4 regions of the Micromonospora sp. NPDC050397 genome follow, and region 1 is predicted to be linked to each of the others. Evidence: riboswitches for the same ligand, from Rfam matches in the RefSeq annotation. Region 1 holds a riboswitch; each other region holds the start of a gene.
What was found. A riboswitch is a leader RNA that binds a small molecule or an ion and turns the genes downstream of it on or off. The one in region 1 is predicted to bind cyclic di-AMP.
Positions count from the first base shown of each region.

Region 2: another riboswitch for cyclic di-AMP. It lies ahead of ACI2K4_RS23070 (coiled-coil domain-containing protein); the one in region 1 lies ahead of ACI2K4_RS13785 (coiled-coil domain-containing protein).
Region 3: another riboswitch for cyclic di-AMP. It lies ahead of ACI2K4_RS19005 (C39 family peptidase); the one in region 1 lies ahead of ACI2K4_RS13785 (coiled-coil domain-containing protein).
Region 4: another riboswitch for cyclic di-AMP. It lies ahead of ACI2K4_RS16040 (hypothetical protein); the one in region 1 lies ahead of ACI2K4_RS13785 (coiled-coil domain-containing protein).

Region 1 is NZ_JBJDPS010000003.1:624,786-628,245, forward strand. It holds gene ACI2K4_RS13770 (NADPH-dependent F420 reductase) at 1-539, opposite strand, end outside; gene ACI2K4_RS13775 (dienelactone hydrolase family protein) at 593-1,264, opposite strand; gene ACI2K4_RS13780 (hypothetical protein) at 1,470-1,664, shown strand; cyclic di-AMP (ydaO/yuaA leader) riboswitch at 1,905-2,035, shown strand; gene ACI2K4_RS13785 (coiled-coil domain-containing protein) at 2,051-3,070, shown strand; partial or broken gene ACI2K4_RS13790 (glycoside hydrolase family 65 protein) at 3,163-3,460, opposite strand, start outside.
Region 2 is NZ_JBJDPS010000006.1:440,537-443,996, reverse strand. It holds gene ACI2K4_RS23080 (hypothetical protein) at 1-284, opposite strand, end outside; gene ACI2K4_RS23075 (copper resistance protein CopC) at 373-1,242, shown strand; cyclic di-AMP (ydaO/yuaA leader) riboswitch at 1,421-1,550, shown strand; gene ACI2K4_RS23070 (coiled-coil domain-containing protein) at 1,554-2,561, shown strand; gene ACI2K4_RS23065 (MarR family winged helix-turn-helix transcriptional regulator) at 2,739-3,293, shown strand; gene ACI2K4_RS23060 (hypothetical protein) at 3,315-3,460, opposite strand, start outside.
Region 3 is NZ_JBJDPS010000005.1:35,392-38,851, forward strand. It holds gene ACI2K4_RS19000 (YbhB/YbcL family Raf kinase inhibitor-like protein) at 148-687, opposite strand; cyclic di-AMP (ydaO/yuaA leader) riboswitch at 1,169-1,308, shown strand; gene ACI2K4_RS19005 (C39 family peptidase) at 1,717-2,562, shown strand; gene ACI2K4_RS19010 (hypothetical protein) at 2,838-3,065, shown strand; gene ACI2K4_RS19015 (serine hydrolase domain-containing protein) at 3,108-3,460, opposite strand, start outside.
Region 4 is NZ_JBJDPS010000004.1:57,148-60,607, forward strand. It holds gene ACI2K4_RS16035 (hypothetical protein) at 56-532, shown strand; gene ACI2K4_RS16040 (hypothetical protein) at 679-1,752, opposite strand; cyclic di-AMP (ydaO/yuaA leader) riboswitch at 1,769-1,899, opposite strand; gene ACI2K4_RS16045 (cation diffusion facilitator family transporter) at 2,138-3,058, opposite strand; gene ACI2K4_RS16050 (ABC transporter permease) at 3,216-3,460, opposite strand, start outside.

The sequences.
Region 1 (3,460 bases):
GCCAGGTCACCGGCGTCCACCGGCTCGAAGCCAAGCTCCTCGACCAGGTCGGCGATCGCTCGTTTGGCCTGGGGGTCGTCCCCGGACATGGGGATGCCGTACCGCTCCTGGGCCGAGGACTGACGGGCATGGTCGCGCATGTTCTCCGCGTGCAGGGTGTTGAACGCCTTGACGACGTGCGCGCCCTTCAGGTGCTGCTGCACCATCTCGCTGGAGGTGGTCTGGTCCTGGTCCAACTCCGGGATGTGCCCGTCCCGATCCGGGTAGTAGTTCCCGGTGTCCATGACCGGTTTGCCCTTCAACTCCGCCGTCGGCAGTTCGTTGTACCGACCGAACGGCACCGCGACGATCACCAGGTCACCGAAGCGGGCCGCTTCGGAGGAGCTGACCGCGTGCGTACGGTGTCCCAGTTCGCCCACCAGGTCCTGGAGTGTCTGCGGTCCCCTGGAGTTGGCGATCGCGAGTTCGTGGCCCGCCTCGGCGAGCCGACGGGCAAGCGTTCCGCCGACATTGCCGGCCCCGATAATCCCGATGTGCATGCCACGGGTTACCCGCCGAGGAGCGGCCCGAACAACGGGCGCCGACCCCGGAACTAGGGCGCGGCCCCGAAACTGGGCAGGCGCTCGGCGAACCAGTCGGCGGCCTGGTCCGAGACCTGTTCCAGCGCACCCGGCTCGGGGAACAGGTGGGTCGCGTCGGGGATGATCCGCAGTTCCACCTCCCCGCCGAGCGCGTCGCGGGCCTGCTGGTTGAACTGGATCACCTGCTCGTCCCGCCCGCCGACCAGCAGCAGGGTCGCCGCCCGTACGCGGGAGAGGGCCGGACCCGCCAGGTCGGCGCGACCGCCCCGGGAGACCACGGCCGGTACGTGCTCCGGCCGCTCGGCCGCGGCCACCAGTGCCGCCGCCGCGCCCGTGCTGGCCCCGAAGAGTCCGACCGGCAGGGCCGCCGTGTCGGGCGACCTCCTCAGCCAGTCGATGGCGCTGACCAGCCGTGCCGCCAGCCGCGCGATGTCGAACCGCAGTTCGGCGGTCTCCTGGTCGACCCGGTTCTCCTCTGGGGTGAGCAGGTCCACCAGTACGGTCGCCAGCGCGTGCCGGTGGAGCACCCGGGCGACCGCGACGTTGCGTGGACTGCGCCGGGAACTTCCGCTGCCGTGGGCGAACAGCACCACGCCGACGGCCCCCTCGGTAGGGGTCACCAGGTCCGCGGCGAGTTCCACGTCTCCGGCCGGGATAGCGGTTTCGGTCGTCTCTGTCTCCACCCGGTCTCCGATACCCCGAGTCGGGACGAACAACCGGGTGTTGACCACCTCGTCCGGTGGGACGAGGTGGACCGCGCCGCGGCCTGGTGCCCCCTACCGAAGGGGCCGTTTGCCATCGCGCCGTTCGGGAAGGCCAACGGGTGAGCAGGGACACGACCACGGTGGCCGCGGCAGCGGCCCGCGTCGAGCGATCGTGAGGAAACCCATGAGCCGCCAGAAATCCGCGAAGTCGGAGTCCGGACGTACCAACGCCAGCCCGCCGCAGGACAAGCGCGACAAACGTGACAACGCGGGGCGAGACTGGGCGGACGACGCGGCCCAGGCACGGGCCTCGGACGACCCACGACGGGTCACCCCGCACGACCAGAACGGCGTCCCTTCCACCGGCGACCGCTTCTGACCCGACAGCCGGCATCACGTGGACGACGCCCCGTCGGACCCTCGCACGAGGGCCCGGCGGGGATTTTCGACCGGGTCCAACTCCCCGGTCAGCCACGCTCAACTTTCCCATCCCATATCGTCCCGTCTCATACCAGAAGATTTCGCTCGTGGCGAGTGGAGATTTGGCCCTGAAAAGTCCAACTGATCCGGTAATGTCACCCTCGGTTCCGACCCGGTGGTTACCCCCTCGAGCTGTCGGCGACGACCGCCGCCCAATCGCTTCGTGCGAGCCGGGGAACCAGGTAGGTGGGGTGAATCCGCACTCGCGGTAGGGGTCGTTCCCGTCCCGAACCCGTCAGCTAACCCGGTCGGCGGCCGACGGGAGGAACGTGCGTGACGACACCCATGCGTCAGCGGTTCTCGCTGGCCCTGACCCTGCTCACCGTGGTCAGCGTGCTCGCCGGTACGGCAGCCGCCGGGCCAGCCTCGGCCACACCCACCGGACCGGCCACCACCGGCGACGAGGGCGGCAATCCCCTCTTACGTGACGTCCTGGAGTCCACCGGTCGCGGCTTCGCCGCGGCGAGCAATGCCGTGCGGAACGCGCGGGAGCGCCAGGCCGCGTACGCCGACGAGCTGCGGCGGATAGAGGAGCAGCTCGACTCGCTCGGCCCCGAGGTCGGCGAGGTGGCGGTCAGCGCCTACCGGATCGGCCGGATCGGACCGATCAGCGCGTTGCTCGCCAGCGCCGGCCCGGACGAGTTCATGGAGCGTGCCGAAGGTCTCGACCTGATCGCCCAGCGTGACAACAGCAAGCTGCGCAAGCTTCGCGAGGCCCGCGACCAGGCCAGTCGGGCAAAGGCCGCCGCCGACGCCGCCCTGGCCGAGGAGCAGCGGCAGCTCGCCGTGATGGCCAAGCAACGGGAGGCGGCGGAACGGGCCCTCTCCCTCGTCGGTGGGGCCAGCACCGAGGGCTTCGTCAACACCTCCTCACCCGTCGCGAGCCCCGCCCCGCGCAACCGGGACGGTTCCTGGCCGGCGCAGTCGTGCAACCGGGGCGATCCGACCACCCGGGGTTGCCTGACCCCGCGTGCGTTGCACGCGCTCAACGAAACCCGGCGGCTCGGCTTCACCCGGCACGTCTCCTGCTACCGCAGCGGCGGACCGTTCGAGCATCCCAAGGGGCGGGCCTGCGACTTCTCCGCCGAGCCCGGTGGCTTCGGCGGTGACGCGAAAGGCGGCGACCGGACGTACGGCAACAACCTGGCCGCGTTCCTGGTCCGCAACGCCGACCAGCTCGGCGTCCTCTACGTGATCTGGTACCGGCAGATCTGGTTCCCGGCGACGGGCTGGAAGGCGTACTCCTCCGCGCAGGGCGACCCGTCCAGCGACCACACGAATCACGTACACCTGTCGCTGCTCTGACGGTCCGACGGGCGTCAGCTCCCGGGTTCGTCGGGTGCCGGATCCTCCGGCCGGGTCGCCGGTCCCGGACCCCGGGCCTCGGTCACCGACGCCCGGCGGGCGGGCGCGCGGCCGGGCGGCTGCTGTGGTGCCGGGCCGACCGGATGCGGCTCCGGGTTCGCCCTGCTCACCGGCTCGTCACAGGTCACCACGAACCGCTCACCGTGGTGGATCACCTCCACCGACCCGGTCCGGTCGGTGTTGCGCAGCGCGTACGTCGTCTCCCGCTCGCGTACGTCCACCCGCAGCCGGTGCCCGCGCCAGACCAGTGAGAACTCCAGCCGATCGATCCGGTTCGGCAGCCGGGGGGCGAACGAGAGGATCTCGCCGTGGTCCCGCATCCCGCCGAAC
Region 2 (3,460 bases), on a different contig from region 1:
GCCGGCTGTCCGGCGATCAGGTCGGCGCCGACCTCGTACCCGTGCACGTGGACCCGGTCCGCGACGTCGCTGGTGACGGTGATCCTGACCTGCTGGTTCTTCTTCGCGTCGATCCGACCGGGCTGCGGCTCGGCCCGACCGCCGGTGATGGTGATGGCCACCTCGACCGGCGCGGACGGGTCGGTCGGCTGCTCCGTCGAACCGCAACCGGTGCCCGCCACGGCGAGCAGGATCGCGCTGCTCAGCACGGCCAGAGCGCGACGGCGGCCGGTAACGGGCTTCATCGACATCTCCCCAGTCAGGCCGGTCCGCGACGTTGGGAAGCGACTGTAGCGTCTTGCCGGGCACAGCGGAAGCCACCATGATGGGCCGATGCGATCGCCCCGGCTGGTCAACGTACGCGCGGCATGCCGCCTGCTCGCCGTCCTCCTCGGAGCGACAGTCGCGCTCGTCGTGGCCGGTGCACCCGCCTCCGCCCACGGGCAACTGGCGGTCTCCGACCCGGTGGCCGGTGCCACGTTGTCGCAGCCGAAGCAGGCGTTGGAGCTCTACTTCACCGAGGCACCGGCGGCGAACGCGTACTTCACCGTGACCGCACCGAGCGGTGTCCGGGTCGACGGCGGCTGGCAACCCGGCCCGGAGAAGCGACTCGACCGCCCGGTGACCGAACTCAACCTGGTCAACGGCAAGTGGGAGCCGAAGCTCTACCACACCGGCTACTCCGCGTTCGTGCAGGTCACGCACTGGCCGGAGAAGGGCGAGTACACCGCCAGCTACCTCTCGGTCGCCTCCGACCGGGAACCCGTACGCGGTACGGTGAAGTTCAGGTACTCCGGCACACCCACCGCCGCGCCGCAGGGCTGGACCGCGCCGACCAATGCCGCCGACCCGGCGTTGGTGGCCGCGGCCGAGAACCCGGAGCCGCCCCGGTCGGCCGCCCCGGGCGACACCGGCCAGGCCGCCGCACCAACCCCGGCCGGTACGACCGACGCCGGTGACGGCACCGGCGACAGTGGAGCGCTCACCTGGCTGCTGCCGGTGCTGCTGCTGGCGGCGGTGGTCCTGATGGTGGTGCTGGTACTGCGGCCGAAGAGACGGGCGCGGATCAACACCGGCCCGGCGAACCGGCGCCGGCCGGCGACCTCGGCGGCGGCCCGTCGTGCGGCGGCGGCCCGGAAGGCGGCGGGCGGCTCCTCCGGTCGGAACGCCCAACCGGCCCGCAGGCGTGGCGGCAACCGCTGAGTCGACAATGTCGAACATCGTCATTACGCCCGGTACCGATCACTTAATGAAAAGCAAAGACGATGACCGAAAGTCGTTGTCCCATAACGCTTTTCGTACCGCTTGGGGCATGCACATCGGCACATCTCGCAAGGTAAGATTCTTCGCGGTCAACGCCAATCGGCGCCAACCGGTGCCGGCGGGACCGTCGCCTAATCGTTTCGGCGAACCGGGGAACCGAGTACCCGGGGTGAATCCGCGAAAGCGGTAGGGATCACTTCCATCCCGAACCCGTCAGCTAACCCGGTCGGCGACCAACGGAAGGATCCTGCATGACGGCACCCCTCCGCCGATGGTTCACCCCTGCCCTGGCTCTGTTCGCCAGCGCGGTCATGGTGGCCCCGTTCTCCGTTCCGGCCCAGGCCGCACCGACCCCGGCCGCGCCGACGGAGTCCGACACCCCGCTGCTCAGCGAGGTGTTGGACCAGACCGGTCGGCGTTTCCTCGACGCCAAGGCCGCGCTGGAGGCTTCCAAGAAGCGCCAGGGCATCCTCGCCGCCGAGCTGAAGAAGGCCGAGGAGCAGATCGAGGCGCTGACCCCTCAGGTCGCCGAGATCGCCGCCCGCGCCTACCGGACCGGCAAGCTCGGCCCGGTGTCGGCGCTGCTCAACAGCGCGTCGCCGGACTCGTTCCTGGACCGGGCCGCCGCGTTGGAGGAGATGAACGCGGTCAACGACCACAAGATGCACGAGCTCAACGCCGCCCGCGAGCTGGCCGACCGCGCCAAGGCCCTGGCCGACGCCGAGGTCAAGGAGCAGGAGAAGCAGCAGACGGTCATCGCCCGGCAGAAGTCCGACGCCGAGAAGGCACTCGCCCTGGTCGGTGGCAAGCGACTGACCAACGGGTTCGTCAACGCCAGCTCACCGGTGGCCAAGGCCGCACCACGTACGGCCAGCGGCGGTTGGCCGGCCGAGTCGTGCAGCAAGGACGACCCGACCACCAGCGGCTGCATCACCCCGCGCACGCTGCACGCGTACAACGAGGTGAAGAAGGCGGGGTTCAATCTCTTTGTCGGCTGCCACCGCAACGGTGGTCCGTTCGAGCACCCGAAGGGCCGCGCCTGCGACTGGTCACTGCTGAAGAGCGGATTCGCCCCCGCCGCCACGAACGCCCAGCGCCTGTACGGCAACAACCTGACCGCGTTCCTGGTGCGTAACGCCGACCGGCTCGGCATCCTCTACGTGATCTGGTACAAGCAGATCTGGTTCCCAGCCACGGGCTGGCAGTCGTACAGCGGTGAGAGCGACCACACCGACCACGTACACATGTCCATGCTCTGACGGCGGCACGACCGACCTCCTCGGGCCTCCGCCCGGCCACCGTGCCGGCGGGGGCCCGATCCGTTACGCCGTCCCGCCCGCCAATCGGAACATCCGTGACGATCAGACCGATCGCCCCACTCCACGGGGTCCCTTTGGCGAGGATGACGCGTCATCCTCGCCGGTATCATGGTCGGCGTGACGGGGACCGGGGAGAAGTGGCTCAGCGAGCGGGAACAGCGCGTCTGGCGTTCCTTCATCGCGATGCAGATGGAGTTGGAGAGCAGGCTGAGCCGCCAACTGCTGGCCGAGACCGGCCTCTCGGCCAGCGACTACGGCGTGCTGGTGCACCTCAGTGAGGCGCCCCAGGGGCGACTTCGGATCTTCCAGCTCCGGACCCATCTCCAGTGGGAGAAGACCCGGCTGACCCACCACCTGGGGCGGATGGCCCGGCGGGGCCTGGTCGAACGGGAGCCCTGTGAGACCGACACCCGGGGCGCGTTCATCCAGATCACCGATGCCGGTCTGGCGGCCATCCGGGCGGCGGCCCCGAGGCACGTCGCGCACGTCCGCCACTTGGTGATCGACCGACTGAGCCCGGAGCAGCTCGACCTGCTCGGCGAGATCTCGGACCTGATCCGGTCGGGCTTCGACGCCTGCGACACCGAGGCCGAGGGGTGCGACCCGGAGCAGTCGCCCTGCCCGCCCGGGGTCGGGCCGGACGACGCCGACCCCGGGCACCGGGACCACTGACCGCATCGACGGTCGCGTCGGTCAGGCGCGGTCGAGCACCCAGGTCAGCCCACCGGCGTCCTTCGGCGTCAGGGTCAGTGTGTTGCCACCGCACTGGTAGCGGCCCTCACCGAGCAACGGCTGGATGTCCACCACGTCGGCGCTGCGGTTCGCGCCGTCGCCGACGT
Region 3 (3,460 bases), on a different contig from region 1:
CCCGACCGCTCCATCCGACCGCTCCATCCGACCACTCGGCTGGACCGCCTGACCCGACTTCGGGTTGCGCTCAGCGGCCGGCACCGACACCGTCTACCCGTCCCCGGTGTCGGCGACGGCCGCTCACTGCGTGTCTGTCCCCCGGGTTCAGCCCTTGACCTGGTACGTGGGGCGGATCACCGCGCGGGCGAGGGTGTGGAAGGTCAGGTTGAAGCCGACGTACGCCGGGCTGGCGTCCGGGGTGACGTCGAGCTTCTCCACGTCGAGGGCGTGTACGGCGAAGAGGTAGCGGTGCGGCCGGTCACCGGCCGGCGGCGCGGCCCCGCCGTACTCCTGGGTGCCGTAGTCGTTGCGTACCGCGAACGCGCCTCCGCCGGTGGCTCCGGCCTTGCCGGCGCCCCGGGGCAACTGGGTGACCGAGGCGGGGATGTTCACCAGCACCCAGTGCCAGAATCCGCTGGTGGTCGGCGCGTCCGGGTCGTAGCAGGTGACCACGAAGCTGCGCGTCTCCGCCGGGAAACCGGACCAGGCGAGCTGCGGTGACTGGTCGTTGCCGCCGACGCTGGGGTGCGTGAACTCGGCGTCCAACGGCTCACCGTCGCGTACGTCGTCGCTGGTGACGGTGAACGCGGGCACCGGCGGAAGCACGTCGTACGGGTCCGGCGGAATCGCTCGGTCGAGGTTCATCGGGAAGTCCTTCCAGTGATCGGGTGACTCGGAGTCTTTCTACCCTGCCCCGGCCCACCTACGGCTGCCGGTGCCGAAAGACGTACGGACATCGGCGGGCGCGGGCTTCGCCCGAGCGGTCCGTTCGACCTGGTCCGATCGGCCCACGCGAGGTGGCACGGTTGGTCGGAAGCGGCCCGGAAATCGGCCGGACTGCCGCCGAGGTGGCGTCCAGCCCACTCCAAGGGTCGGGGCGTGCGGACCGCCGAGCGGGAAATGCGACATCGTGCGCCGGGTCGGCAAAAGGCGGTACGACCATGGACAGCAAAATCACCCAGGGTGTCGACAAATACTTTCCGTGATCATACAGCGACCATCACAAATCGAGGAAAGTAGCGGCGTTGGTCACGGTTTTCGCAGGCCAAGCGGGCTTGGCAAGAACATGAACGGACCAGTAACGTCAGCCCGTCTGGTCCGGCCATTAGTCACCGCGGGTGACACCGGAACAGACCCGCTGAGTCGTAACTGTTACGAGCCGGGGACCCACAGTAGTTTTGGGGTGAATCCGCGAGACATTCGCGGTAGGGCGAGCTTCCCGTCCGAATCCGTCAGCTAACCCGGTAGGCGGTATCGGAAGGAGAACATGCTCCGTGCAGCGCAGTATCTGCCGTGGCCCCTCCCTCGGCCACGTCCCCCGTCACCTGCTCAGGTCCGCCCGCGCGCAGGCGCGGCCGAAGACGCTGGATCACTAGGCCACCCGCGTACGACCGTCGACGCGAGCATCGCGAACGGTCGGTGACACGAGTACGCGCGACCGGCAGGTGGACGGAAACGTACGGCACTGATTTGTCGTACGCCCTCATCCGGTAACGCATTCCACCGCGCAAGGCGGTGGCGGATCAGCACGCCCTGATCCGGCAGCCCGGGTTGGCGGCCGATGCCGCCGGACCTCGCGCGCACTCGTCACGCGACCGGCCCCGGCAGAGACCCCACGCCATCCCGAATCATGTGCCCCCGATCGCAGATCGGCACATCTGCGGAGGAAATCGAATGAAGCATCGTCAGCAACTGCGACTGCGTCGCATCGTGACCGCCAGCCCGTACCGGGTCAGCGTTGTCTCCGCCGCGGTCCTCGCGGTGGGTCTGACCACCGGCATCCTGCTCACCCAGGGCCACGAGTCGGCCCTGCCGGACACCTCGGCCGTGGCCGTCTCCGAGAAGCTCGGCGGCCAGGCCGCCGGCGAGATCGCGCCCAGCCTCACCACCCCCACCCCGGATGCCCCGGCCCCGGTCGCCACCTCGGCCGCGCCGAGCCCCACGCAGTCGGCCCCGGCCGCCGCCAAGAAGGCCACACCGACCGCGGTCAAGGCGGTCAAGAAGGCACCGCCGGCCGCGAAGACGCTCGACTACGACTACGAGGCGCAGATCAACGGCTGGTACTGCGGCCCGGCGGCGACCCGGATCGCCCTGACCGCCCGGGACAAGACGCCGAGCCAGGACGCGGTCGCCTCGGCCCTGGGCACCACGATGAACGGCACCAACTCGGCCGACGACACCACCCGGGGCCTGAACAGCCTGGCCAAGACGAACTTCTACTCGAGCACCTTCATCCCGGGCACGCCGTCGCCGGCTCAGATGGACCGGCTCCAGGCCGATGTCGTGCACGCGATCAGCAGCGGGTACGCGGTGGTGGCGAACATCGTCGGCTCGGCGACCGATGTCGACGGCGGGTGGCACGCGTACGACGGGGGCCACTACCTGACCGTCGTCGGCTACCGCGACAACGGGCGGACCGTGCAGATCGCCGACCCGGCGTTTGTCAACGGGGTCAGCTCCTACTGGATGAGCACCATCGACCTGGCCAACTGGATGGCCAGCCGGGGCTACTCAGCCTGATCCTTCCTCCCCCCTGGCCCCGGGTGCCGACCGAACCGGTCGGTGCCCGGGGCTGCCCGTACCAGCGGGACGATGGCGGCGGTGCCACAACCATCCACGGACGTGCGCGTTGACACTGTCGTGACCATGGCCCGCGCCGACCAGGCGGACACCGAAGACCGTTGGGTCGGGGCGGCAGTCCGCGCCCCCGGTCGCCACCACGAGTCGGTCGCCGTGCGCCCGTACATCGAACGAAGGGTTCTGGTGATGGCCGTGCCGTGTCAGGTGTTGACCCCGTGAGCCGCGTCGACGAGCCGCTGACCCGCGCGGGGATCTGGGAGGCGGCGGCGATGACCATCGCCCAGCACGAGGACCGGGGTACGTCGTACGCCCCCGGCACCTGCGCCTGTTGCACCCCGGACGGCTGTGCGCAACTGCGCTGGGCGATGGACGTGCGCGCCGGGCGGGACCCGGAGTATCCGATGGGCGCCCCGGTCCCGCCCGACCTCAAGTCGCTCGGCTAGCGTGCCGGGTCGCTCGGCCAGCGTGCCGACCGGCCACGGTGGTCACTCCTCGGACGCCCCGACCGCGAGCCTGGCGAACTCGTCCATCCCGCCGTTCCACATAAAGTCCGAGGTCTGGCTCAACCCGATGGCGATCAGCCCCTGGTTCGGGTCGTTGAACCAGGTCGTGCCGTAGCCGCCGTCCCAGCCGTAGCGTCCGGGCACCGGCGAGACCGCGTCCGGCTCGACCGCGACCGCCATGCCCAGCCCCCAGCCCTTTCCCGACAGCAGGACACCGCCACCGGTGATCTGCTCACCGGTCAGGTGGTTCCTGGTCATCAGCTCGACCGACTCCGCCGACAGCAGTCGCTCGCCCCGGTGGACCCCCTTGTCCAGCAACAGCCGGGCGAAGGCGA
Region 4 (3,460 bases), on a different contig from region 1:
TGGCGGTCATCGTCGCCCGGCAGGACGGAACGCGGTCGCCGGTTCGATCATGGCGATGACGGTCGTATGGCTGGTCGTGGTCCTCGCCGCGCCGAGCCTCACGCTCTCGCCGGGCTGGCGGACGGCCGCGCTCTTCTGCCACCTGACCTGCCTCGTTGTGGGCTTCGGTGCGGTGCTGACGGTGGACTGGTTCAGTCTCCGCTGGCTGCTGCGCCGGGAGCGGATCGGCACCGTACTCACCACGGCCCGGGGCTCGCACCTGCTGATCTGGCTGGGCCTGGTGGGCCTGCTGGTCAGTGGTGCGGCGCTCGGTCCGGACACGTCGTCCGGACTGGTACGCCTCAAACTCTTCGCCGTACTCGTGGTCGGGATCAACGGGATCTTCCTTGGCCGGGTCAGCGACCGGCTCGCCGCCGCCGGTGACGGCCCGCTGCCCTGGTCCACCCTGCTTCCCGCCGCCGCGGCGGCCACCATCTCCCAACTCGGCTGGTGGGCCGCCACCCTGATCGGCTTCTGGAACGCCCAGCCCTGACCCCCTCCCTCCCCCACCCCGCTCGTTGATCTAGGGCAAATCCACCTGGTTCGAAGATCGTCCAGCGACGATTTGCCCTAGATCGACGAGGCGGGGGCGGGGGCGGGGCGGGCGGGGGAGGGGGGGACAGGGGGCAGGGACAGGGGTTAGTTCATGGAGAGGTGGACGTGGTTGGTGTGGTCGCTGGAGGGGTCGCCGCCGCCGTTGTACGCCTTCCAGCCGGTTCCGGGTAGCCAGATCTGCTTGAACCAGATCACGTACAGCACGCCGAGGCGGCTGGCGTTGTTCACGAAGTACGCCGCCAGGTTGTTGCCGTACGTCTTGTCGCCGCCGGTGGCGACCCCACCGAACCCGCCCGTCTGCGCCGCGAAGTCACAGGCCTTGCCCTTCGGGTGCTCGCCCGATCCGCCGCTGCGGAAGCAGGAGACAAAGCGGGTGAAGCCGGCCGCCTTGGCCTGGTTCATCGCGTTGAGGGTGCGTGGGGTGATGCAGCCGGTGGTGGTCGGGTCGTCGACGCTGCACGACTCGGCCGGCCAGGAGCCGTCGGAGTTGCGCGGGGCCGGTTTGGCCGAGGACGACTTGGTGGTGGCCGTGACGCCGGGGCTGGCGCCGCCACTGCCGGCCTGGGCCAGCGCCCGTTCGGCCTGCTGCTTGCGCTGGCCCATGACGGTGAGCTGCTTGCGCTGCTCCCGGATCTCGCCCTCGATCGCCGTCTTGGCCCGCTTCTCCTGGTCGCGTGCCTCGATCAGGTTCCGGAGCTGGCGGTCCTCGTTGGCGGCCACGGTGCCGAGCGAGGTGGCCCGGTCCAGGAAGCCGTCCGGCGAGTCGCTGTTGAGCAGGGCGGTCAGCGGCCCGAGCCGGCCGGTGCGGTACGCCATGCCGGCGAGTTCGCCGACGGTCTGGGTCCGGGCGGCCACGTCGGCCTCCAGGGTGACCAGGTGGGCGGCGAGCTGTTGCTGCCGCTTGGTGGAGTTGTCCAGCTTCGCCTGGGCGTCGAGGTAACCCTTGGCGGCGGCCTCGAGCTGTTCCCGGAGGCTGGCGCTGCCACCCTCGTCGTCGGTGCCGCCGGGGGCGGCGGCGAGCGTTCCGGGCAGGGCGGAGACCGGGCCGGCGGCGGCCAGCGCGCTGGTGGGGGTGAGGGGGGAGGCCAGCACGGCGAGGGTGACCGCGAGCGCGGTCAGGGTCGCGAACCGTGCGGCACGGGGTCGTACGGGCGCCATGAATGGCATTCGGTACACGTCCTTCCGTCAGCCGCCGACCGGGTTAGCTGACGGGTTCGGGACGGAAGATCCCTACCGCTGACGCGGATGCACCCCAAAAACGCGATGGTTCCCCGGCTCGCACGTGCGATTAGGCGACGGTCACCGCAGGCGCCGGAGGGCGCCGCCCGGCGGAGACCGGAGCCGAGCCTACCGGTCGGGTCCAGTACGGACAGTGTTGGCTGGTTTTACCCTGAACACGAGTCGAAATGATATGTCGGATATAAGCAGAAAATTTCACCCGGTCGAGGGACAAAATTTAAGGACCAGGTAAGCGAAGAGTGGTCGCCTTGTCGGTCGAAGTAAGGAGTCGATGGCTTTGCGCGGCGTACGGATGGGGTGTGGGCTACCAGTCGGCGGGTCCGCAGGGTTCGGTCGCGGTGCCGGGCTCGACCTGGAGGGTGGCGTGCGCGATGTCGAAGTCGTCGTGCAGCGCCTCCCGCGCGGCGGCCAGCACCGCGCCGACCTCCGCGCCCGACGCGAGCGTGAGGTGGGCCGAGGCCACCTCCATGCCCGAGGTGAGGGTCCAGACGTGCAGGTCGTGCACGTTGGCGACGCCGGGTACGGCGCAGAGCCGGGCGGCCACCGTCGGCACGTCCAGGTGTTCCGGCGCGGCCTGCACCAGGATCCGGACCGCCGCCCGGGCCAGTCGCCAGGTCCGGGGCAGGATGAACAGCCCGATCGCCACCGCGACCACCGGGTCGGCCCACCACCAGCCGGTATTCGCGATCACCAGGGCGGCGACGATCACCCCGGCCGAGCCGAAGAGGTCGCCGAGCGCCTCCAGGTAGGCCCCGCGCAGGTTGATGTTCTCCCGCGCGCCGGGGCGCAGCAGCGCGAACGCGACCAGGTTGGCCAGCAGACCGAGGATCGCAACCACCAGCATCGGTCCGGCCAGCACGGTCGGCGGGTGTTCCGCGCCGAACCGGAGCGCCGACTCGACCAGGACGTAGAGCGCGACCCCGAAGAGCAGCACCGCGTTGCCCAGGGCGGCGAGCACCTCGAGCCGGTAGAGGCCGAAGGTTCGCTGCGGGTCGTCCGTCGCGCGCCGGGTCGCGGTGATCGCGGCGAGCGCCATCCCGATCCCGAGCACGTCGGTGAACATGTGCCCGGCGTCGGAGAGCAGGGCGAGCGAGTCGGTGGCCAGGGCGGCGACCGCCTCGACCACGGTGAAGACCACGAGCAGCCCGAGGGCGGACCAGAGCCGTCCCCGGTGCCGCTCGCCCGCGCGCACCGTCCGCGCGCCGTGGTCATGACCCGCGCCCACGCACACACCCTCCGCCGCCGGTACCCGTACGGCCCAACATATGCTCACATCGCAATGTGTGCAATCTTCGGACTCTTCGAGGAGCGGGTCGGTCACCGGGCGTCCGGCGGGGCACGGTCACGGTCGTCGGCCCGCACCTGGTCGTGCCGGCCCCGGATCAGCCCTCGGCCGCCATCGCCGCCACGATCGGCGCCCGGCTGGCCCGCCGGGCCGGCAGCACCCCTGCCAGCAGCGCCGCGCCGCCGGCCAGGCTCGCGCAGAGCGCGAGCTGCCCCACCGGTACGACCGGCAGCCCGTGCCCGTAACTGTCGATCAGTCCGAGCGCGGCGGTCCAGCCGACGCCCACCCCGAGGGCGATTCCGGCCAGCGCGCCGACCAGCGCGATCAGCCCCGCCTCGGCGA